2 regions of the Vibrio sp. NH-7 genome follow, and region 1 is predicted to be linked to the other one. Evidence: riboswitches for the same ligand, from Rfam matches in the RefSeq annotation. Region 1 holds a riboswitch; the other holds the start of a gene.
The links. Region 1 has a riboswitch for lysine ahead of tet(35) (tetracycline efflux Na+/H+ antiporter family transporter Tet(35)). Riboswitches for the same ligand answer to the same signal wherever they lie in the genome.
Positions count from the first base shown of each region.

Region 2: it holds a riboswitch for lysine, as region 1 does, so the genes downstream of both, lysC (lysine-sensitive aspartokinase 3) here and tet(35) (tetracycline efflux Na+/H+ antiporter family transporter Tet(35)) in region 1, are expected to answer to the same signal.

Region 1 covers NZ_CM132187.1:1,199,662-1,208,323, forward strand. The annotation lists gene mnmA (tRNA 2-thiouridine(34) synthase MnmA) at 1-957, opposite strand, end outside; gene ACUALS_RS05680 (hypothetical protein) at 1,152-1,421, shown strand; gene ACUALS_RS05685 (inosine/guanosine kinase) at 1,575-2,879, shown strand; gene ACUALS_RS05690 (H-NS family histone-like protein) at 2,958-3,371, opposite strand; lysine riboswitch at 3,927-4,108, shown strand; gene tet(35) (tetracycline efflux Na+/H+ antiporter family transporter Tet(35)) at 4,222-5,823, shown strand; His leader region at 6,001-6,137, shown strand; gene hisG (ATP phosphoribosyltransferase) at 6,193-7,089, shown strand; gene hisD (histidinol dehydrogenase) at 7,095-8,405, shown strand; gene hisC (histidinol-phosphate transaminase) at 8,418-8,662, shown strand, end outside.
Region 2 covers NZ_CM132187.1:2,697,991-2,706,652, reverse strand. The annotation lists gene pmbA (metalloprotease PmbA) at 1-597, shown strand, start outside; gene lysC (lysine-sensitive aspartokinase 3) at 659-2,011, opposite strand; lysine riboswitch at 2,119-2,296, opposite strand; gene ACUALS_RS12500 (pyridoxal-phosphate-dependent aminotransferase family protein) at 2,523-3,644, shown strand; gene ACUALS_RS12495 (PglL family O-oligosaccharyltransferase) at 3,674-5,458, opposite strand; gene uvrA (excinuclease ABC subunit UvrA) at 5,527-8,349, opposite strand; gene galU (UTP--glucose-1-phosphate uridylyltransferase GalU) at 8,481-8,662, opposite strand, start outside.

The DNA.
Region 1 (8,662 bases):
TTTTACCGTGCACTTCAAAACATCAGTAATTGGTGTGCGATCTACCCAGTGGAGTTGGGAAGCGATCAAGCCTTCTGATTTTAGAAGAGGGTGATCTTTACCCTGAACGGCAATCAATACGTTGCGTTTTAGGTCTTTGTCGCCAACAAACCAAGGCTCTTCATTACCACCGCCGCCTTTTTGACCACCGATGTGAAGCCCTTTACGTTGGCCCAAAGTATGGTACATCAACCCTTGGTGTTTACCGATAACTTTGCCTTCAGGCGTTTCGATGTTGCCTGGCTGCGCGGGTAGGTATTTGCCAAGGAATTCAGTAAACTTACGTTCACCGATGAAGCAGATACCTGTTGAGTCTTTTTTCTTCGCGGTGATGAGATCTTGCTCTTCCGCGATGCGTCGAACTTCAGGCTTTTCAAGCTCACCAACAGGGAACAGACTACGGGCAACTTGGTCACTGCTTAGTGTATATAGGAAGTAACTTTGGTCTTTATTACTGTCCAGACCACGCAGCATCTCAGGTTTTGCTCCCGCATCAAGCTCTTCCTGAGTTGGGAAAGTGCGGCGAACATAATGCCCCATGGCGATATAATCCGCGTCGAGTACTTCATCTGCAAACTCTAGGAAGGCTTTAAACTTGATTTCTTTGTTACAAAGAATGTCTGGGTTTGGCGTTCGTCCTGCTTTGTATTCCGCAAGGAAATATTCGAATACATTATCCCAGTACTCAGCCGCAAAGTTGATGGTGTGAAGGTGAATGCCTAACTTGTCACACACTGCTTGAGCGTCAGCTAGATCTTCAGCTGCCGTGCAATACTCCTCATTGTCATCTTCTTCCCAGTTCTTCATGAACAGGCCTTCTACTTGGTAACCTTGCTGTTGTAGCAGGTACGCAGAAACAGATGAATCAACGCCGCCGGACATACCGACGATGACTTTCTTTTGGCTGTTGTCAGACATTACTTAACACCACTTAAATTAACTGGACGCAGATTCTAACAGAAAGCCGTTCGAGGTGACAGATCCGAGATCGGACTCACACTTCGAAAACAGAGCGAATTTTGTTCTGTTAATCACTATATCTGCGCTTTTTTAACAATAGAGTGTCTATATATGGCATAGTTGCCGAAAATCAAGCCTAACGGGTTAAACAAATGAGTGAAGAAAACCAAGTTTTAGAAGAATCCCATTTGATCGAAGTGGTCGAGAATCAATTGGAAGATGGCAACCCTATTAAAGTCAAAGAGACCCTCATGCGGTTGATGATGACAGGAACCCCGCGTGATGAAGCCGTAGCAATGATGGCCTGTGCCATGTCGATTGAAATATTCGATGTAATGAAAAACGACGGGGAATTTAATCTTAAACGCTACTCTGAAAACCTAGATCGTTTGCCTGATTTGAGCTTCATGGAAGGGGAATAACTTCCTCTTATTTAAAACGTTCTGAAACGTTCGTAAATTAATTATGCCTGCAAACGTTTGCTATGCTTGCGATTGTTGCCGCGCCCAATTGTGCGCGGTAGAATCCGGCATCCTTTCATCCCTTACTCGAATCCTTTACCACAGAATATAGCTATGAAATTTCCTGGCCAACGTAAATCGAAACACTACTTTCCCGTACACGCACGCGATCCTTTGGTGAGCCAAGCACAAGAAAGCAAGAAAATGTCTCGCACCCACATTATCGGTATTGATCAAACCTTGGTTGATATTGAAGCAAAGGTGAGTTCAGAGCTAATCGAAAAATATAACTTGAGTAAGGGACACTCATTAGTTATCGACGATGTCACGGCAGAAGCTTTATATGTTGAGCTGAAACAGAACGAGCTTATCACCAATGAATATGCAGGCGGCACCATTGGTAATACGCTACACAACTATTCTGTTCTTGCTGATGATCGTTCAACGCTACTAGGGGTGATGAGCCAAGATATTAAAATTGGCAGCTATGGCTATCGTTATCTGTGTAATACATCCAGCCGAATGGATTTGAATTACCTGCAAGGGGTTGAGGGCGCGATTGGACGTTGCTTTGCACTCATTACCGAAGATGGTGAGCGTACTTTTGCGATCAGTGAAGGCCAGATGAACCAACTTCACCCTGATAGCATTCCTGAAAAAATCTTTAAAAACGCGTCTGCGCTGGTATTAACGGCCTATTTGGTACGTTGTAAAGAGGGCGACCCGATGCCAGAAGCGACAATGCGCGCGATTGAGTACGCTAAAAAGCATGAAGTACCGGTAGTACTTACGTTAGGTACCAAATTTGTCATTCAAGACGATCCTCAATTTTGGCAAGCTTTCTTGCGTGACCACGTTTCTGTTGTGGCCATGAATGAAGATGAAGCTGAAGCTCTGACGGGCGAGTCTGACCCATTGGCTGCGTCTGATAAAGCGCTTGATTGGGTGGACTTGGTGCTATGTACCGCTGGTCCTGTTGGCTTGTTTATGGCTGGCTATACTGAAGAAGCGGCTAAGCGCGAGACTTCTCTACCTTTATTGCCAGGTAGTATCGCAGAATTTAACCGTTTTGAATTTAGTCGACCAGCAGTAAAAGATAACTGCGAAAACCCAATTAAAGTGTATTCGCATATTTCACCTTATATGGGTGGGCCTGAGAAGATTAAAAATACAAATGGTGCAGGGGATGCAGCGTTATCTGCCTTACTGCACGACATGGCGGCAAACAAGTATCACAAAGAAAACGTGCCTAACTCAAGCAAACATGCCCATGCTTATTTGACTTACTCGTCGTTTTCTCAGGTATGCAAGTATTCAAACCGTGCTAGCTATGAAGTTCTGGTACAACACTCGCCACGTTTGTCTAAAGGCTTGCCTGAAAGAGAAGACAGCTTGGAAGAAGCGTATTGGGAACGATAGAAAAGAAAGCCTCAAAATTATGAGGTTTTTGACTTATAAAAAAAGCGCCATGAAGGCGCTTTTTTGTTTTTACGTATTTTAGATAAGGAAATCGTCTAGTGATTTACCTGCATCTAATTGTTCTTGAATTGCTGAAGGTGTACGACCTTGGCCAGTCCAAGTTTTTTCTTCGCCATTCGCATCGGTGTATTTGTACTTCGCAGGGCGAGGCGCACGCTTTGATTTCGCTTTAGTTTTTGCTTTTGAGTCACCAGCAAGCGCAGAAATCAATGCTTCTACATCGATGCCATCTTTTGCGATTTGCTCTGCAATAGCCGACAGTTTAGCTTCTTGCTCAGCTGCTGCCGCACGTTCTGCTTCTTCTGCTTCTCGGCGTTCTTCTACAACTGTCGTCAATTTTTCTAGTGCTTCTTCCAATTGCTCCAGTGTTAATTCACGAGAGAAAGCACGCAAGCTGCGAATGTTTAATAGTGTTTTTGTTAGTTCCGACATATTTAAATCTCACTTTTATAAGGAGTGCCTAATATGAAAGATAATAATCCTGAAAAATGGATATTACAATATATAGAATGTAAATTTAGTTAAATCCTGACAAATATAATTCATCGCAGAAGATTTGTATTTTTTTACGCAAGTTTTCGTGACCTAGTTTAGTTTTTACTGGCTGGTTTAGACCATATTGATAAATAATCAACTCATGATTAAGTATTTGGTTTCATATATTGGAAACTGTTTCTAATTTAAGAATAAACAAATCGTCAAAAAATAGTCGGCGACAAACATTTGAATTTTTAGGTGCCACATTATTAATGTCTATTTTAGATGCTTACCAAGATAGTCATTCCTTAGTTGTATGAGATGGTATGCAAAGAATGTCTATGCACAAAAGTTGGAAGGTTAATCTTTTCGGCATAAAAATATTTTTAACAATAAATCTGGCACGATGTATTGAAAAGAAGTGTGACTTAAGTACAATAAGCGGAACCTAATGCATTATGCTGGTTAAATTATTGTTAAAATGACTTTTCGATAGTTTAAAGTTTCAGCATGTGCGGTAGAGGCGCGGAATAAATAAGTAATGCTTGTTGGGGTGATGCCAATGAACAAGTAGGAAAGGTTATTTCGCCGAAGTGGGCTATCAAATCAACGATGCTTGCTGGGGTTACACTCGAAAGGGGTAACACTGCCATAGTCTATAATTTGTAAAACTATGGAGCGCTACTGTAGGGCTGGGTAAGCATTCGCTTGCCTGTCGCTTATTTTTAGTTAATTGTTTGGAAATGAGTTCCTTCAATTAGTCTGCAGTAGATCTCTAACCATTTATTACTGGTTTTTGAAGATCATGAATTTAATTGATTTTGCATCATCTCCTTTATCTCTTTTGCCTCCTTTAGTGGCGTTGAGTCTTGCTATTGTTACGCGTCGCGTACTTGTTTCTCTAGGTGTCGGTATTGTTCTTGGTGCTGTCTTGCTTAATGACTACTCATTGGGTAATGCGCTTGGATATGTTGGCTCTACTGTATCTAGTGTGTTCATCGAAGACGGTGGGATTAACACTTGGAACATGAGTATTGTCGGCTTCCTATTGTTGCTCGGTATGATGACTGCGCTGTTAACACTGTCGGGTGGTACTCGCGCTTTTGCTGAGTGGGCGCAGACACGCGTGAAAAGCAAACGTGGTTCTAAGCTTTTGGCTGCGTTTCTTGGCGTGTTCATCTTCGTCGATGACTACTTTAATAGTTTAGCGGTAGGGGCAATCTCTCGACCTGTTACTGACCGTTTCTACGTGTCTCGCGCTAAGCTTGCTTATATCCTCGATTCTACAGCGGCACCTATGTGTGTGATCATGCCTGCGTCTAGCTGGGGTGCTTACATCATGACAATCATCGGCGGCATTCTTGTCTCACACGGCATTACAGAATACTCGGCATTGGGCGCATACTTACGTTTGGTTCCGATGAACTTCTACGCAATCTTTGCGCTATTGATGGTATTCGCTGTGGCTTGGTTTGGCTTAGATATTGGCAAGATGCGTGACCACGAGATCGCTGCGTCTCAGGGCCGAGGTTTTGACAAAGACCAAGAGAATGATACCGAGGAAGCTCATGAGCTGAACGAAGAGCTAGATATCCGCGAAAGCGAAGGCGGCAAAGTGTCTGATCTTGTTTTGCCGATTGTTTTCCTAATTATTGCGACGGTTGCGTCAATGCTTTATACCGGTGGTCAAGCGTTGGCTTCAGACGGTATTGAGTTCAATCTATTGGGCGCGTTTGAGAATACTGATGTTGGTACCTCTTTAATTTACGGTGGTTTGGTTGGCCTAGCGGTTGCTCTATTCACGGTATTCAAACAAGGTATCGCCGCATCGGAAATTGGCCGTACGCTTTGGATCGGTGCCAAATCAATGTTTGGCGCAATTCTTATCCTAGTCTTCGCATGGACAATTGGTTCTGTCATTGGCGACATGAACACAGGTAAATATCTGTCAACGCTTGCGCAAGGCAATATTAACCCACACTGGTTACCTGTAATCTTGTTCCTATTGTCTGGCTTGATGGCGTTCTCGACGGGCACATCATGGGGTACGTTTGGTATCATGTTACCAATCGCAGGTGATATGGCTGGCGCAACCGATCTTGCGTTAATGCTTCCGATGCTAAGTGCTGTTTTAGCCGGTTCGGTATTTGGTGATCACTGTTCACCAATCTCAGATACGACCATTCTGTCTTCGACAGGCGCACGTTGTAATCACATTGATCACGTTGCGACACAGCTACCTTACGCCTTGTCTGTTGCAGCCGTATCCTGCATTGGTTTCATCACATTGGGTATGACGGCGTCGGTCGGTATTTCGTTTGCCGTCTCGTCTGTGGCGTTTGTAGCGGTTTGTGTATTGCTATCTGTCCTGTCTAAATCGAAAATGGCCAGTTGTCAAAATGCTTAACTGAGCAATAGTGCATCATGTTAAAAAGGGAGCTTCGGCTCCCTTTTTTAATTGTCATATACAAATGGAAAAAAGTTTAAATAAATGGTTGAAAAATGTTTACACCTTAGTTAGTGTGGATATCAACAAAGCGAACACGAAGAGCTATATAAGTATGCGTCCAACAGTAATGAACATTCATCACCATCATCACCCAGTCTAGTCTTTCGGGAGATGCGCGCATACCCGGGAGGCAGGAAACTCCCGGAGGCTAAAATCGTAAACTACAAGATTTAGAACCCTCGGGAGACCAACTCTTCCGAGGGTTTTTTAGTATTCGATTAACGTAAAATTTCATAAATTTCAAATATTTGCACAGGGATTACAGCAATGCAAACACAACGCCTAAGAATCGCAATTCAGAAAAAAGGTCGCCTCAGCAAAGAGAGCCAAGCTCTACTTAAAAAATGTGGCGTGAAGTTCAATGTTATGGGTGAGCGATTAGTTGTTCATTCAGAAAATATGCCAATTGACTTGCTGTTAGTCCGTGACGACGATATTCCAGGTCTGATTATGGATGGTGTGGTTGACCTAGGCTTCATTGGCGAAAACGAACTGGAAGAAGTTCGTCTCGATCGTAAAGCGTTGGGTGAGCCGTCTGAATTTGTTCAACTTCGTCGACTTGATTTCGGTGGTTGCCGTTTGTCTATCGCAATCGATAAAGACGAAGAGTATAACGGCCCTCAAGACCTTGCTGGAAAACGTATTGCCACAACTTACCCGCAGCTATTAAAAGCTTACATGGATGAAGCGGGCGTTCCATTCTCAACATGTATGCTGACAGGTTCAGTAGAAGTTGCCCCTCGTGCGGGTCTTGCTGATGCCATTGCTGACTTAGTTTCTACTGGTGCAACGTTGGAAGCGAATGGCCTTAAAGAAGCTGAGATCATCTTCAAATCAAAAGCGACACTGATTCAACGTACTGGTGAGTTCGACGCAGACAAAGTCGCGCTAATTGAAAAGCTCCTGACTCGTATGCAGGGCGTACAGCAAGCGAAAGAGTCTAAGTACATCATGCTACACGCGCCAGCTGAGAAGTTAGACCAAATCAAAGCACTACTGCCAGGCGCGGAAGATCCAACGGTATTACCTCTGTCTGCCGACAAGCAAAAAGTTGCGGTTCATTTGGTAAGTACTGAAAACCTGTTCTGGGAAACCATGGAACAACTGAAAGAACTGGGTGCGAGCTCAATTCTAGTACTACCAATTGACAAAATGATGGAGTAACGGCAATGAGAACTGTTGTATGGCAATCACTCAGTGAAACGCAACAAGACGCGATTTTGGAACGCCCAGCGATTAGCGAAGGGGCAAATATTACCGCGTCAGTTGCCGAAGTTATTGCGAAGGTTCGCGAAGAAGGTGACGCTGCGCTGTTTGAGCTGACTGAAAAGTTTGACCGTGTAACTCCAGATTCGCTAAGAGTCTCTGAGCAAGAAGTGACAGCGGCGTGTGGTCGTTTGTCTGACAATATGAAAAAGGCGTTGGATCAAGCGTACTCAAACATTGCTAAGTTTCACAAAGCGCAGAAGCCACAGCCCATCAAGGTAGAAACTCAACCGGGTGTACTTTGTGAACAGGTCACGCGCCCAATTCAAAAAGTGGGTTTGTATATTCCTGGTGGCAGTGCGCCATTGCCATCAACGGTTTTGATGCTTGGTGTTCCAGCAAAAATTGCAGGTTGTCGTAAAGTAGTCTTGTGCTCACCACCACCAATTGCTGATGAAATTTTATATGTTGCAAGACTGTGCGGCATTGATGAAGTCTACAATGTCGGCGGTGGACAGGCGGTTGCTGCGATGGCTTACGGTACAGAGACCGTATCGAAAGTCGACAAAATCTTTGGTCCGGGCAACGCTTACGTGACCGAGGCAAAGCGACAGGTGAGCAATGATTTCCGTGGCGCAGCGATTGATATGCCAGCAGGTCCATCAGAAGTGCTAGTGATTGCCGATGAAACCTCAGATGCAGACTTCATTGCGGCAGACCTTCTAAGCCAAGCTGAGCACGGCCCTGATTCTCAAGTGGTGTTGGTCACGCCTTCTCCTGTGATTGCCGATCAAGTGACGGACGCGGTTCAACGCCAGCTGAAAGAACTGTCTCGAGCTGATATTGCTGAAAAGGCGTTGGCATCGAGTTTGATCATTATCTCTGAATCTCTTACTCAAGCGGTTTCTATCTCGAATTACTACGGTCCTGAGCACTTAATTGTTCAGACTAAGAACCCACGCGAGCTTCTGCCTCTATTAGATAACGCAGGCTCAATTTTCCTTGGTGATTGGTCGCCTGAATCAGCAGGTGATTATGCATCGGGCACCAACCACGTTCTTCCTACTTACGGTTACACACGCACGTATTCAAGCTTAGGTTTGGCGGACTTCTCGAAACGTATGACGGTTCAAGAGCTGTCTGCTGATGGCCTAAAGAACCTTGCACCAACAGTGGTCACCATGGCGGAAGCGGAAGGTTTGGATGCGCACAAACGTGCAGTGACTATTCGTACTGAAAAATTAACCCGCGTAGAAAAATTGGCAGCTAAGTAAGAGGATATTGAGATGGAAAAGCTAGCGCGTAAACAAGTCCAAAAACTTACCCCTTATTTATCGGCTCGCCGAATTGGTGGTACTGGTGACGTTTGGCTAAATGCCAACGAATCACCATTCAACAATGAATATACAACAGACTTTGCCCGTCTTAATCGTTACAGCGAATGTCAGCCAAAAGAGTTGATTTCCGCTTATGCAGCCTATGCGGGTGTGAAACCAGAACAAACGCTGACCTCTCGCGGGGCAGATGAAGG
Region 2 (8,662 bases), 1.5 Mb from region 1:
GCAACCGGTTTGATTGGTCATTTGGTGATGGCGATCAGCGGTGGCAACTTATACCGCAAATCCTCATTCTTGCTCGATCAACTGGGTGAAAAGGTTCTGCCTGATTGGTTTAACATCGCAGAAAAGCCTCATGTACTGCGTGGTCTTGCCTCTAGTCCCTTTGATAGTGAAGGCGTCTTCACCCGAGACAGAGAGATCATTACCGATGGCGTGCTAGCGACGTATCTGCTAACGAGCTACGCCGCACGTAAAATGGATATGACGCCAACAGGCCATGCTGGTGGTATTCATAACTGGTATGTGCAATCAACGGGGCAGAATTTCGAACAAATGCTGAAAGAGCTAGGCACAGGCTTATTGGTTACAGAGACCATGGGCCAAGGTGTCAATATCGTGACAGGCGATTATTCTCGTGGTGCGGCAGGCTTCTGGGTGGAGAATGGTCAGATCCAGTTCCCTGTGTCAGAAATTACCATTGCTGGCAATCTTAAACAGATGTTCCAGAACATTGTCGCTGTCGGTAATGATGTGGAAACGCGTTCACAAATTCAAACGGGTTCTATATTGCTTGAGTCTATGAAGGTGGCAGGCGAGTAGTAATCCCCTATATTTTGGCTTGAATAAAAAAGGTTGGCATAGTGCCAACCTTTTGTTTTTCTTAGCCCTCAAACAACTCAGTGTGCAGCTTTTGAATGGCTTGCTTTGAGACGGACTCATGCACTAGGAAGCAGAGGTTGTGCGGACTTGCACCGTAACAGATCATGCGTAGATTGAAGTCTTCTAATGTGCCAAAGACTTGCTTCGCGTAGCCTTTACTTTCGCTCATGTTGTTGCCGATAAGCGCTACCAGACATAAGTTGTGCTCTACGTCGACGCTACATAGCTCTTCTAACTCAATACGAGCGGCTTCCGGCAGCTGAGGCGCTCCGCCTGAGGTATCAGTTTGATCCAATGTGAGTGAGACGCTGATCTCTGAGGTCGTGATTAAATCCACCGATACCTTGTGCTTGGCTAGAATCTCAAAAACACGGGCTAAAAAGCCGTATGCGTGGAACATTTTTGCGCTGCGTAGTGTCACCATTGTCTGGTTGCAGCGAAGGGCTAATGCACGAAATAGCGGTGAGCTCTCCACTTGATGGCGAATCCAAGTCCCGCCCTTTTCTGGCTCTTTTGATGAGCCGACAAAAACTGGAATATCATGACGCAGTGCCGGAACGAGAGTCGATGGGTGTAAGATCTTCGCGCCAAAGTTTGCCATCTCAGAGGCTTCGCTAAAGCTGATTTCTGGGATTGGAGACGCTTTCGGTGCGATACGAGGATCGGTGGTGTAGATACCGGGAACGTCAGTCCAAATCTCCAAGCCTGACGCTTCAACCGCCTCCGCAATCAGTGCGGCGCTGTAGTCACTGCCGCCGCGACCTAGGGTTGTCGTATTGCCTTCTGCGTCTGAGCCGATAAAGCCTTGAGTGATCACTACGGATTCTTGGCATAGTGGAATGAGCTTTTCTTCGGCAAGCTGACGGATGCTATCTAGCTCTGGTTCTGCTTTGCCAAAGTTGCTGTCGGTGCGCAGTACATCTCGAATATCGAAACGTGTGGCGGCGATTCCTCGCTCTCTCATTAATTGGGTAAGCAGGTGAGTCGACATCAGCTCACCACACGCGACTAAGTGGTCTGTGAGCTTACGGCTAGCTTGGATTGAAGCGGCTTCTGCAAGGCTCGTCACCGTATCTAGAATGGTGTAGACCTCGGCTGCAGCCTGGGTTGAATCTTCGAGTTGGTCCAAAACAGCATTATGGATCTCAGCCAGTTTGGTTAATATTTCACTTCGATGTGTTTGGTCTTGCACACCATTGGCTAACTCGACCAATAAGTTGGTGACACCTGAACACGCACTGCTAACAACTAATTTGGTATTGGGGTTTGATTCGATAATGGCTGCACAGCGACTCATCGCCTCAAAATTTGCAACACTTGTCCCACCAAACTTAGCAACATTGAAACTGCCCACGGCATTTCTCCCACGACTTCCTGAAAATAAAACTGGGGGTTAACCCAACATCCGATGTTTGCTTGAAGAGAGAATGAGCGAAAAAGAGGTATTTTTGAAATGCTATTGACCTCAGAAGCTCATCATCAGGCTGTGCTGATGACAGTTGATGGGACTCAACCCAAGTCAACCGACAAACCAAAACCACACTTTTGGTTTACCTCGGCACTGCTCCCCCTCAATGTGTTGTCTCGGAATTGTGGTTCCACGACACATCTACCTGGGCAGTGCTCCTCTTCTGCAACAATTTAAGTTGCGTGGCATAAATATTCGCCACCTATCCAGCATTGAACGTTTTTATGTGACCAATGTCAACGGTATTTTGTAACTTTATGCTCTTGGTAAATTAACAAACTTGTGACACTGGTTTGACCTCAAGACTTTGGGCTAATTGCTGAGGCGTTTGAATTGGATTAAGGTGAATCAATAACCTTCAACAGAACAATAAAATAGTTTGCAAAAGGAGCTGCCAATGACGATTCAAAGTTTTATTCCACCTCACCGTATCCTGATGGGACCGGGACCTTCGGACATTTCACCTCAAGTGCTGCAGGCGTTGAGTCGTCCAACGGTTGGTCACTTGGATCCTCTATTTATCAAGATGATGGACGAACTTAAGCAGCTACTTAAGTATGCATTCCAAACGGAAAATGAATTCACGATTGCAGTTTCTGCGCCCGGGAGTGCAGGAATGGAAACTTGCTTCGTCAATTTGATTGAGCCAGGTGACAAAGTAATTGTTTGTCGAAATGGCGTATTTGGCGAGCGCATGAGAGAAAACGTCGTCCGTGCAGGCGGTGTGGTTGAGCTTGTTGACGACGAGTGGGGCGCACCGGTCTCGGTAGAGAAAGTGGAACAGGCTCTGAAAGCCAACCCAGATGCGAAGATTCTTGCTTTTGTTCATGCTGAAACCTCGACAGGTGCTTGCAGTGATGCAGAGGCTCTCGGTAAGCTCGCTAAGCAGCACGGCGTGTTATCGATTGTGGACGCGGTAACGTCTTTAGGTGGCGTTCCACTAAAAGTTGATGAGTGGCAGTTGGATGCGGTTTATTCCGGTAGCCAGAAATGTTTGTCGTGTGTGCCAGGTTTATCGCCAGTGACACTCTCCCAAGCAGCCATTGATAAAATCCAAGCGAGAAAGACACCAGTCCAGAGTTGGTTCCTTGATCAAAGCCTTGTGTTGGGGTATTGGAGCGGGGAAGGCAAGCGCAGCTACCATCACACTGCACCTGTTAATAGCCTTTATGCGCTTCATGAATCTCTGCTCATTTTGCAAAATGAAGGGTTAGAAAACGCTTGGCAACGCCATCTCGAGATGCACGAAAAGCTAAAAGCTGGATTAGAGAAGCTGGGTTTTGAATTTGTTGTTGAGGAGCGATCTCGTTTGCCTCAGTTGAACGCAATTTACGTACCTCAAGGGGTAGACGAGGCTAAAGTGCGTAGCCACTTGCTTGATACTTATAATCTAGAAATTGGCGCGGGCTTAGGTGCTCTCGCAGGAAAAGCTTGGCGTATCGGCCTAATGGGATACGGAGCGAGATCGGAGAATGTCGCTCTTTGTTTGAGAGCACTAGAAGAGTCAATGACTCAATGAATGACAAGGCGACCTAAGGTCGCCTTTCTTTATTCTGCTGGTTTACTTGCCTCTGTGGCCAGTGCGTCGATGTTTGGTGGAACATACTGCACTTCACTAAAGTCGCGATTTGGGAATAGGAACTGTGCTTCACTTCGGATCTGCTGCGCTTTCTCTTCTTCGCCAATACCTTGATAAGCCAGGATCAGGTTGTTATAGAAAGCGGGCCTTGGTTTGTTTTTGATGATCTCCAGTGACCAGTCGATGTATGGCTGAATAAACTCAGGGTCATGTTTATACAGGCCAATATTGAGATAAGTGCTGTAAATGTCCCAGTCATATCGATCTTGCCATGCAATTGGGTTGGTGACTTGATTCAAAATCTCAGGATCTTTTGGGTTAGACTTTTCAAACTGAGTGAGAATGTAATTGGTATGCAGGGCACTCACCATATAAAAGCTAACTAAGATGGGCATTACCAAACTGGACACACGCAGTCCAGTTTGAGAAACAAAACTAAAGGTCACGCTCCGATACTTATTGGCTCTTTGGTCAACCCAATAGAGTAGAGTGATGAAGGTGATCCAATGGATCGCCGAGTGATAGAAGGGGTATTCCAACTGCGAATGCAGCACAATTGGAATGAACAACGCAAAGAGCGCCAACCGGGTGCCTTTTTTACCTTGATAGACCCTTATCAATACTAGAGTGGCCGCTAAGAAAATAGCCAGTATTGGCACTAAGCCACCTTCAACGCCCCAATACAAGAGCTCGTTGTGTGGATGGTCAAGAGCGGGGAGGCCTGGATGATACTCTGGATTAAGTTGATGTTGGCGAGCGCTATAGACAATGTATTCAGACTCAAATTTGCCATAACCATATCCGGAAAACGGCTTCTCGATTAGCATATCTAGCGCTTGAGGAATGTGGTATTCCCTTGGACTTTTAAGGTTTACTTTTTGAGCCGATAGGTTTTTGGGTGAATCTACATTATGTTGAGCGATATTTGGTATCAAGCCCAGCATCATCCCTAAACTGAGTGAGATAACCCAACCCCAAAAACGTTTCTTGGTTGCGAATCTGTAGAGATAAGGCAGTACCCCTAGGATCACAAGAATCGCACTTAGCCATCCCGTTCGCGACGCAAGTACTATAAGTAGGGGGACGGTGAGTGCAGGGATTACATACAGAAGTGCAACATCACTGATTTTGGTTTGATATTTAATCGGTTGTCGCGTTAGTAGGTAGCCTGATATAGCAAGCCCTGTTGCGAGAAAAGTTGCCATGACATTGGGCTGCTGAAAAATTCCATAAGGGCGGTTGATTACCGTGTTGTAGCCAATAAGGTTGTCGGGCTCTAATAGTAAGTATTGCACCCAACCAAAGAGAGCTTCAATGGTAACGGCGATGACGATGAACCATAGCAAGCGCTGCTTCTGTTTATTGCTGAAACGAAACTGTTGCAAGACGACGAACAGCAGATAGCCTGCCCATAAGCCAGTTAACTTGCCAATAGAGAGCTCCACAACCGAATTTGGATAGAAAACAGGTAACGTGATAAGCAGACAGCAAATGAAGAAAGCAATCGTGAGCTTGTTGTAACGCAAGGCTCCCTCGGTTCCGACTTGATAAAGGCCAATAGCGAGAGCAAAACTGAGTGCGAGCCAAGTGGTCGGGTTGAATGAAAGCGCCAACCCAGCCCCCCCGGGGTTAGGCATAAAAAAGTGCATTGCGATGATGTAGATGGCGCCAAATGCGACCAAGAAGGGTTTATTCAGCGGTACCTTTGGTTTTTGCTTTGCTAGTTTTGTCCCGGAAACGTGTGTGGTAGCCATGGGGTCCATATCCTAATAAAAACAGGCCAGTGAGAATGACACTGGCCTGTTTACTTTACTATTAATTGTTATTTTAACATAGGCTTAAGGAACCTTGCCGTATGAGAACCTTCGACCAACGACACATCTTCAGGTGTTCCTTGAGCGACAATTTCACCGCCTCCTTGACCACCTTCTGGGCCTAAGTCCACAATCCAGTCTGCGGTCTTTATGACGTCTAGGTTATGCTCAATGACGACCACAGTATTACCATGGTCTCGCAGACGATGTAGTACCGTGAGTAGCTGTTGAATATCATGGAAATGCAATCCAGTGGTTGGCTCATCCAGAATGTACAAGGTTTTGCCCGTATCTCGTTTCGAGAGCTCACGCGCCAATTTCACTCGCTGAGCCTCACCGCCAGATAGCGTCGTAGCGGCTTGACCTAAGCGAATATAGGACAGACCGACATCAATGAGAGTTTGCAACTTGCGCGCGATGACAGGTACTGGGTCAAAAAACTCGCGAGCATCTTCTACTGTCATTTCGAGTACTTCATCAATGGTTTTGCCTTTGTAGCGTACTTCCAAGGTTTCTCGGTTATAGCGCTTACCCTTGCAGACATCACACGGTACATAGACGTCAGGTAGGAAATGCATTTCCACTTTGATAACACCGTCGCCTTGACACGCTTCGCATCGGCCACCACGCACGTTAAAGCTAAATCGGCCAGGTTTGTAACCTCGAGAGCGGGACTCTTGCGTACCCGCGAATAGTTCACGAATCGGGGTAAAAATACCCGTATAAGTTGCTGGGTTTGAACGAGGCGTTCGACCGATCGGACTTTGGTCGATGTCGATCACCTTGTCAAAATGCTCAAGCCCTTTGATTTTTTTGTACGGTGCGGGTACCGCCGTCGTCGCACCGTTAAGTTGGGTGTGGGCAATTTTAAAGAAGGTATCATTGATTAGTGTTGACTTTCCTGATCCTGAAACACCCGTAATACAGCTAAAAAGGCCAACAGGAATCTCTAATGTAACGTCTTTTAGGTTGTTTCCTGATGCACCGAGCAATTGTACCGTTTTCTTAGGATTTCGTGCTGTACGCTCCTTTGGTACAGCAATTTCCTTGGTGCCACTCAAGTACTGGCCAGTGAGAGAGTTTGGATTCGCTACAATTTGTTCCATTGTGCCTTCTGCTACGACCGTACCTCCGTGAACGCCAGCACCTGGGCCGATATCAATGACATGGTCAGCCATGCGGATTGCGTCTTCATCATGTTCCACAACAAGGACGGTGTTACCCAAGTCACGAAGGTGAGTCAGTGTTTTTAGTAGGCGTTCATTATCTCGTTGGTGTAAGCCAATCGAAGGTTCATCGAGTACATACATAACACCCACTAAACCCGCACCAATTTGGCTTGCGAGTCGAATGCGCTGCGCTTCGCCACCGGATAAGGTCTCTGCACTGCGAGAAAGGTTTAAGTAATTGAGTCCTACATTAACTAAAAACTGAAGGCGGTCATTAATCTCTTTCATCACTTTTTCCGCGATTTGAGCGCGTTGACCTTCTAACTGTAGCGAAGAGAAAAAGTTCAGTGCATCAGCAATACTTAGCTCAACGATTTCTGGCAAAGTCGTATTGCCTATAAAAACATTTCGAGCTTCTAAGCGAAGTCGGCTTCCATCACAGCTTGAGCAGGTTTTTGTTGAGATATACTTGGCCAAGTCTTCACGTACGGCGTTAGATTCGGTATCTCGATAACGACGCTCCAAGGTATTTAATATCCCTTCAAATGGATGACGTTTTACCCGAATGTCGCCTCTGTCGTTGATGTATTTAAACTCGACTTCTGTACGTCCAGACCCGGTTAAAATTATGTCACGAGTTTTCTTGGGCAAAGCGTTGAACGGGGTATGCAGATCAAACCCGTAATGGTCCGCTAATGATGTGAGCATCTGAAAATAATAGTAGTTTTTCTGATCCCAACCTCGAATTGCACCTTCAGCTAGGCTAAGAGAGTCATCGACTATCACGCGGGCCGGATCAAAATACTGTTGCACACCTAAACCATCACAAGTGTGGCAAGCCCCTGCTGGGTTGTTAAATGAAAAGAGGCGAGGCTCTAACTCTTGCATACTGTACCCACAATGAGGGCAGGCAAAGTTTGCGGAGAACACGATTTCGTCGCCGGTGCCATCCATAGGTGCGACAACCGCGATACCACCGGACAGTTCGAGTGTAGTTTCGAAGGATTCAGCTAATCTTTGTTGTAAGTCGCTGCGTACTTTAAAGCGGTCAACAACGACTTCGATAGTATGCTTTTTATGTAGCTCTAAGGTTGGAGGATCAGAGAGATCACACGTTTCGCCGTCAATACGAGCGCGAATAAAACCTTGCGCGGCTAAGTTTTCCAGCGTTTTGACATGCTCGCCTTTTCTTTCTTTGACAATCGGAGCGAGCAGCATCATTTTTGCCCCTTCAGGCAGCTCAAGCACTTTATCTACCATTTGTGAAACAGTTTGGGCGGCGAGGGGAACGTGGTGCTCTGGACATCGAGGTTCACCGACTCGAGCATAAAGGAGTCGTAAATAGTCGTAAACTTCGGTAATGGTACCAACCGTTGATCTTGGGTTGTGTGAGGTTGACTTTTGTTCGATAGAAATCGCGGGGGATAACCCTTCGATGTGGTCAACGTCAGGCTTTTCCATCAAAGATAAAAATTGGCGAGCATAGGCGGATAGAGATTCTACATAGCGTCGTTGGCCTTCAGCGTACAAGGTATCAAAGGCTAGTGATGACTTACCCGAACCTGACAAGCCTGTAATCACGATCAGCTTGTCTCTTGGTATCGTAAGATTGATATTTTTCAGGTTGTGCGTGCGTGCACCACGAACTTCTATCTGATCCATTCTTATCACTCAATGCAAAAATTAGTCAGCTAAGTATTACATAGTGTGAGAAATGTTCAAAGAAATACTGGATAAAAAAACAGTAACAAAAAAGGCAGCTCGATGAGCTGCCTTTTAAACGAAGCGTCGGTTTATGCCTCTTCTTTGGTCGTTTTTTGTTTGCCAAGCTCTGACTTTTTAGAGTCTTTCAGGTATAGGCTTTCGAAACAGTAATTGGTTGCCTCGATATAACCTTCGACACTACCGCAGTCGAAACGTCGGCCCTTAAATTTATAAGCAAGAACACAGCCTGCTTGCGCCTGTTTAAGCAAAG